2 linked regions of the Methylocaldum szegediense genome follow. The protein of the gene in region 1 interacts with the protein of each later gene in a pairwise test. Links are inferred from orthologs where the notes say so. Each region holds a gene or a part of one and is shown in the gene's direction. Other genes may lie near its edges. The genes, in order: aceE and nth.

The links.
Region 2: the proteins of aceE (region 1) and nth interact in binary tests that used the Escherichia coli proteins (3 or more experiments, as listed by UniProt). The link is inferred for Methylocaldum szegediense from one-to-one orthologs.

Annotation. Positions count from the first base shown.
Region 1 is NZ_OX458333.1:3,693,871-3,697,417, forward strand. What follows is about bases 270-3,493. They hold aceE (pyruvate dehydrogenase (acetyl-transferring), homodimeric type), read left to right. Parts: upstream 270-605; coding sequence 606-3,293; downstream 3,294-3,493. Other genes in these bases: aceF (dihydrolipoyllysine-residue acetyltransferase), read left to right, coding at 3,304-3,493. Outside these bases: QEN43_RS15990 (PilZ domain-containing protein), read right to left, coding at 1-159; more of aceF, read left to right, coding at 3,494-3,547. UniProt on the Escherichia coli protein: Component of the pyruvate dehydrogenase (PDH) complex, that catalyzes the overall conversion of pyruvate to acetyl-CoA and CO(2).
Region 2 is NZ_OX458333.1:4,572,687-4,576,008, reverse strand. Bases 206-3,204 are described here. They hold nth (endonuclease III), read left to right. Parts: upstream 206-1,364; coding sequence 1,365-2,045; downstream 2,046-3,204. Other genes in these bases: QEN43_RS20155 (aldo/keto reductase), read left to right, coding at 2,955-3,204; QEN43_RS20170 (electron transport complex subunit E), read left to right, coding at 656-1,375; rsxG (electron transport complex subunit RsxG), read left to right, coding at 206-659. In the rest of the region: electron transport complex subunit RsxD, read left to right, coding at 1-18; more of rsxG, read left to right, coding at 15-205; more of QEN43_RS20155, read left to right, coding at 3,205-3,322. UniProt on the Escherichia coli protein: DNA repair enzyme that has both DNA N-glycosylase activity and AP-lyase activity. The DNA N-glycosylase activity releases various damaged pyrimidines from DNA by cleaving the N-glycosidic bond, leaving an AP (apurinic/apyrimidinic) site.

The DNA of each region.
Region 1 (3,547 bases):
AATGAGCCGCTTCGACGGTTTCGCGACTTCGATGAAGACGCCTGAACGGCTTATGTTTTTCGCGATGCCTCGTAAGGGAGCGCTAGCCGGCATGATGAGATAAGCGGAAATTCGCGAATCGAGCCGTGGCGCACGCCGGCGTTCCTTCTCCGAATTCATCCTGCTTCCTAACATAGGGGGCAACCGGTTGTCTAAAACAGGGATTCACGCTCGAACGGTGCAACTATGCGTCCGTTGGCGAGCGAGGATGTTCTTGTGCCCGGGATGGAGTGAGCACCCAGCGATGATAACAGGTGACGGAAGTTCATTAAATCGCCGACCAACTCATTTTTCACATTCTCTTTTCTGGCGTAATCGGCTCTTAATCTGTAACATTTTCCGATTGGACTTTTTTCCAACAATATCACGTTGACCGCGTTCAGAAGCAAAGTCAGAGTTGCACGGTTCCGTCATCACTGGATCAACGGTTCGAGAAACATGCCAGGAATTCTTTCGTTAACAACGCGATTTTCAAATCGGTACTCTGACCCGATGATTTGGAGCGCGCTTGCCCACGTTCGAAAAGATTAACTGGAAGACCTTAAATCACTGGAGGAATCTTTCCTATGTCCGCCGTGAGTTTGTCTCACCCATCACAAATCCTTAAGAGCGAAAACGATATCGATCCCGAAGAAACTCGTGAGTGGCTGGAGGCCCTGCAGGCGGTCATCGAGACGGAAGGTATCGAACGGGCGCATTTCCTGATCGAAAGCCTGGTCGACCAGGCGCGCCGGGCGGGAGCGAATCTGCCTTATAAGGCGAATACGGCGTACATCAATACCATCCCGCCTCACATGGAGCCTCGCTTGCCGGGCGATGCCGGTTTAGAGCACCGCATACGCTCTTACATCCGTTGGAATGCGATGGCCATGGTGGTGCGTGCCAACCGCAAGTCCACCGAATACGGCGGGCACATCGCGACCTTCGCTTCGGCGGCGACGCTTTACGACGTGGGTTTCAATCACTTTTTTCGCGCCCCTAACAAGGACCATGGGGGAGACCTCATCTACTTCCAGGGACACGCCGCACCCGGTATTTACGCGCGTGCTTATCTCGAGGGGAGATTGACCGAAGAACAACTCGACAATTTCCGCGCCGAGATCGGCGGCAACGGTCTTTCGTCTTATCCGCACCCTTGGTTGATGCCGGACTTCTGGCAGTTCCCGACGGTGTCCATGGGCCTCGGGCCGCTCATGGCGATTTACCAGGCGCGCTTCATGAAATATCTGGAGGACCGGGGGATTTTGAAGACTGCGGGCCGTAAAGTCTGGTGTTTCTGCGGTGACGGAGAGATGGACGAACCGGAATCCATGGGCGCCATCGGATTGGCCGGTCGAGAAAAACTCGACAATCTCATCTTCGTCATTAACTGCAATCTGCAGCGCCTAGATGGGCCGGTACGGGGCGACGGCAAGATCATTCAGGAACTCGAGGCCGAATTCCGCGGCGCCGGATGGAACGTCATCAAAGTTATTTGGGGCTCCTATTGGGACCCGTTGCTGGCCAAAGACAAAGACGGGCTCTTGAAAAAACGCATGGAGGAAGCCGTGGATGGCGAGTATCAGGCGTACAAAGCGAAAGGCGGTGCCTATACTCGCGAGCATTTCTTCGGCAAGTATCCGGAGCTGAAGGAAATGGTGGCCAATTTGTCCGACGAGGACATCTGGCGCCTGAATCGCGGTGGACACGATCCGCACAAGGTTTATGCCGCTTATCACGCGGCGGTGAACCATACCGGCCAGCCAACGGTGATCCTCGCCAAGACGGTCAAGGGTTACGGCATGGGTAGCGCCGGCGAGGGGCTCATGACCACGCACCAGCAGAAAAAGATGGACGAGCAGGCGATCCGGGCATTCCGCGACCGTTTCAAGATTCCGATTCCCGATGACAAGCTGGCAGAGGTGCCGTACTACAAACCGCCGGAAGACAGTCCGGAATTGCGCTACATGCACGAGCGTCGAAAAGCTCTCGGCGGTTACCTGCCACAGCGCCGCCGCGACGCGCCGCTTTTGCAGGTACCGGACTTGGATGTTTTCGAATCTCTGCTGAAAAGCACGGAAGGTCGGGAAATGTCCACGACTATGGCGTTCGTGCGTTTGCTGACCCTGTTGCTGCGCGACAAGAAGCTGGGCAAGTACATCGTTCCCATCGTTCCGGACGAAGCCAGGACTTTCGGTATGGAGGGACTGTTCCGCCAGTACGGCATTTATTCATCCGTGGGACAGCTGTACGTCCCTGCGGACGCCGGTGGGGTGATGTATTACAAGGAGGATAAGTCGGGCCAGATCTTGGAGGAGGGCATTTGCGAGGCGGGTTCCATGTGCTCCTGGCTTGCGGCCGGAACGGCTCACACCAATCACAACATCCAGATGATCCCTTTCTACATCTACTACTCGATGTTCGGGTACCAGCGGGTGGGGGACTTCATGTGGGCCGCAGGCGACATGCAGGCACGCGGTTTCCTGATCGGCGGAACGGCAGGGCGTACGACTTTGGCGGGCGAAGGCTTGCAACACCAGGACGGACACAGCCATGTGAATATGTCGGCGATTCCCAACTGCGTGGCTTACGATCCGTGCTTCTCCTACGAGCTGGCCGTGATCATTCAGGACGGACTCCGGCGGATGTACCAGGAGGGCGAGAGCGTCTTCTATTACATCACGGTCATGAACGAGAATTATCCTCACCCGGAGATGCCGGCGGGTGTCCGAGAGGGGATCGTCAAGGGCATGTACAGATTGAAGGACGCTGGCAAATCGGCGCAAGCGCAACTACTGGCCAGCGGTACGATACTCCGCGAAGCCCTCGCCGCAGCGGAGTTGCTGGAACAAGACTTCGGCGTGAAAGCCAACGTCTGGAGTGTCACCAGCTTCACCGAGCTGCGCCGCGATGGATTGGACAAGCAGCGTTGGAATCTTTTGCACCCGGACCAGCCTCGTCGCATCAGTTACGTGGAGGAATGCCTGGCTGGAACCAAGGGGCCGATCATCGGCGCATCCGACTATATCAAACTTCTCGCCGATCAAATCCGGCCGTTCGTGCCGAGAGCCTATGAAGTGCTCGGTACCGACGGTTTCGGGCGCAGTGATCGGCGTTCCGAATTGCGGAGGTTTTTCGAGGTGGACCGGCATTACATCGCATATACCACACTGAAGGCTTTGGCCGATGAAGGAAGCGTGGCGATTTCAACCGTCAAGGAAGCCATGGCTAAGTACGGCATCGACCCGGAAAAGCCCAATCCAGTGAAGGTGTAAAGGCAACGCTATGGCAGTGTTGAAAGAAGTCGTCGTTCCCGACATTGGAGATTTCAAGAACGTCGAGATCATCGAGGTGCTGGTCAAACCCGGTGATGTGGTCAATGTCGAAGATTCCCTGATAACTCTAGAGAGCGACAAGGCGGCGATGGAAGTGCCGTCGCCTTTCGCGGGTGTGGTGAAGACCATGAAGGTCAATGTCGGTGATCGGGTGAGTCAGGGATCGCCGATATTGCAGTTGGAGGTCCAAGATC
Region 2 (3,322 bases), 880 kb from region 1 along the record:
TACGGACATCCCAAATGAGCTTTCCCAAATCGATCATCAATGCCGCCGCCGCGCTCGGCCTGTTCGCAGTGATCGGCATAGGACTGGTGGCGCTGGTGCACGACGGCACGAAAGAGCGCATCGACGCCAACGAACAGGCCGTTCTATTGCGTACCCTGGAATCCCTAATTCCGGCCGAGTGGTTCGACAACGACATTCTCACCGACACGATAACGGCTACCGATCCCAGGCTGGGCACCGATAACCCAGTCACCATCTACCGTGCGCGAAAAGACGGCAACCCGGTGGCGGCAATTCTGTCTCCCGTCGCTCCGGACGGCTACAACGGAGCGATCAAGCTATTGGTGGCGGTGCGCGTGGACGGCTCCCTGGCCGGTGTCAGGGTCGTGAGCCACCGCGAAACTCCGGGACTGGGTGATCCCATCGATACCGACAAATCGGACTGGATCTTCACCTTCGACGGCCGCTCGTTGGACAATCCTTCCGAGGCCCGCTGGAAAGTCAAGCGAGATGGAGGCGACTTCGACCAGTTCACCGGAGCAACGATCACACCTCGCGCCGTCGTCAAAGCGGTTTACCAGACCTTGATCTTCTTCGAGCGGCACAAGGACCGGTTGTTCGAGCAGGAAGCGGGTACTGCTCTGAGAATGAATCTATGATCGATTTTGCCAAGTACCAGAAAATCGTCCGCGACGGACTGTGGCAGAACAATCAGGCCTTTGTCGCACTGTTGGGACTGTGCCCTTTGCTCGCGATCAGCAACACCGTGATCAACAGCCTCGGGCTCGGCCTCGCCACTACAGCGGCCTTGGTGTTTTCCAACGTCATCGTTTCGCTGATTCGGACTCAGCTCGCGACCGAAATCCGGCTGCCGGTATTCGTGCTCATCATCGCCTCGAACGTCACCATCATCGATTTGTTGATGAACGCTTTCTTCCACGATCTTCACAGAACGCTCGGCATCTTCATTCCGCTGATCGTCACCAATTGCGCCATCATCGGTCGTGCCGAAGCTTTCGCGTCCAAGAACACAGTCGACCACGCCTTGGTAGACGGCCTGTTCGTCGGATTGGGCTTTACCTTTGCTCTGGCGCTGCTCGGCGCGCTGCGCGAAGCGATAGGGACCGGTGCAGTGCTGAATCGCGCCGACCTAATGTTCGGAGAAACCGCCAAGAATTGGACGTTGCCCATATTTGAAGACTACGACGGTTTTCTTCTGGCGATTCTGCCGCCTGGAGCCTTCATCGGCCTCGGCCTCCTAATTGCCGTGAAAAACCTCATCGACGCCGGGACGAAGAGAAAAACGCTCGGCAAAACCGCCCCCATTCAAGCCGAGCGGTCCGTTACTCTCCCGTCCGAGAAGCATGAACGCTGAAAAGCGCAGACTGATCTTCGAGCGATTGGCCGCGGCCATTCCGGAACCCACTACCGAACTCAAGCACTCGACACCGTTCGAACTGCTGATCGCAGTGGTCCTGTCGGCCCAGGCGACCGACAAGGGCGTCAACAAGGCCACCGCTCGATTATTCCCGGTCGCGAACACTCCTGAAGCCATTCTCGCCTTAGGCGAAGAGGGTCTAAAGGAATACATCAAGACTATTAATCTCTACCCTACCAAGGCCCGGAACATCATCGCGATGTGCCGAGTGCTATTGGAGAAACACAACGGGCAAGTACCGCAAACACGGGAAGAATTGATGGCGCTGCCCGGCGTCGGCCGAAAAACCGCCAACGTTATCCTCAATACCGCATTTGACCAGCATACGATCGCCGTAGACACCCACATCTTCCGTGTCGCGAACCGAACCCGCCTCGCAACCGGCAAAACGGTACTGGAGGTCGAGCGAAAACTGGAGCGCACGGTTCCCAGACAATACTTCAAGAATGCTCACCACCTTCTCATCCTACACGGCCGCTATACCTGCGTTGCCCGAAAACCGAAATGCCCTATCTGCCCCATCGCCGACCTATGCGAATACCCGGACAAAACATCCGAAGAAACTTTTGCCAATTCCCAAAAAATGGTCGGGACGATAAAACATTAGTGCTTGACTGCCATCCGCGTAACAGGTTTAATACGCAACTCCATTCGCCATCGGCCAGGTAGCTCAGTTGGTAGAGCAGAGGACTGAAAATCCTCGTGTCGGCGGTTCGATTCCGTCCCTGGCCACCATATAAAACGAAGGCTTGCACGGTTTTTCTCCGGCAGGCCTTTTTTGTTGGCTCGCCAACAACGCCGCCAGGCTTCTCAGCTCCCCGCCTGATAGGATGGGACGATACAGGAAAAGCTATCGAAGTGGGCCGTTTGCCCTGAGCCGAGCAGGAAGGCACCTGCGGGAATAGCTTCTTAGCCGATCACTACCTCCGACCCAACCCCTAGTCGACCCGGTCATCGGCTTTCTACAGATGTCGCCGCAAACCGGTATCGCATCCGGTGTGTCCAAGGCTGCGACGGCTCGGGTTCTCAATTTCGCTCCGAGACCGGCTCCCTAAATGGTTAGGAACGTTCTGGCTTGATCGACCGGTCGGAACACAACCCGGACACAAAGCAGTGAAAACCCGAGATGATGAGAGAACGGAATATTCTTACGTCGGTGCAAAATCCGAAGCGTCCGGAAAGCCGGCGCTTGCCTCGGCTTCTGAGGAACCAGTCGCCCGAATGTGGGGTAAGATTGACCCTTTGACTATGGAGCTGAAGCATCATTGAGCCACGCAACATAAATATTCAGACGGGCTCACCCGGTTTTCGGATAGGAATGAAAAACCTCCAAGTGCGGTGAAGTCGTATGGGATACCGCGCTGGTCATCGCGCAGGCAAGCAATACGCTACGCATGGCGGAAGCCGTGCCGTCGCGCAGGAAGTGGGTGGAAAGGAAGGGGCTGCTCGGCGAGTTTCAATGCTTCGTTCCATCGAATCGTTTTGTAAAAAACCTTAGACGAGAGGAAACGAAACCATGGAATTCAGATCCTTCGGCAAATCCGGGCTGAAAGTTCCGGTTCTCAGTTTCGGTACGGCGACTTTTGGTGGAAGTAACGAATATTTCCGCGCGTTCGGAAGCAGCGATGTCCAAGAAGCCCGCCGTTTGGTCGACATCTGTCTGGACGCGGGCGTCAATCTTTTCGACACGGCCGACACGTATTCCTACGGTTTGTCGGAAGAAATTCTCGGCCAGGCCATTAAGGGGCGCCGGGATAAGGTTCTCATTTCGACGAAAGCGACTTATCCGATGAGCGACGACCCCAATGACCGGGGCACTTCGCGCTATCACCTTTTACGTTCTTGCGAAGCCAGCTTGCGCCGGCTGAATACGGATTACATCGA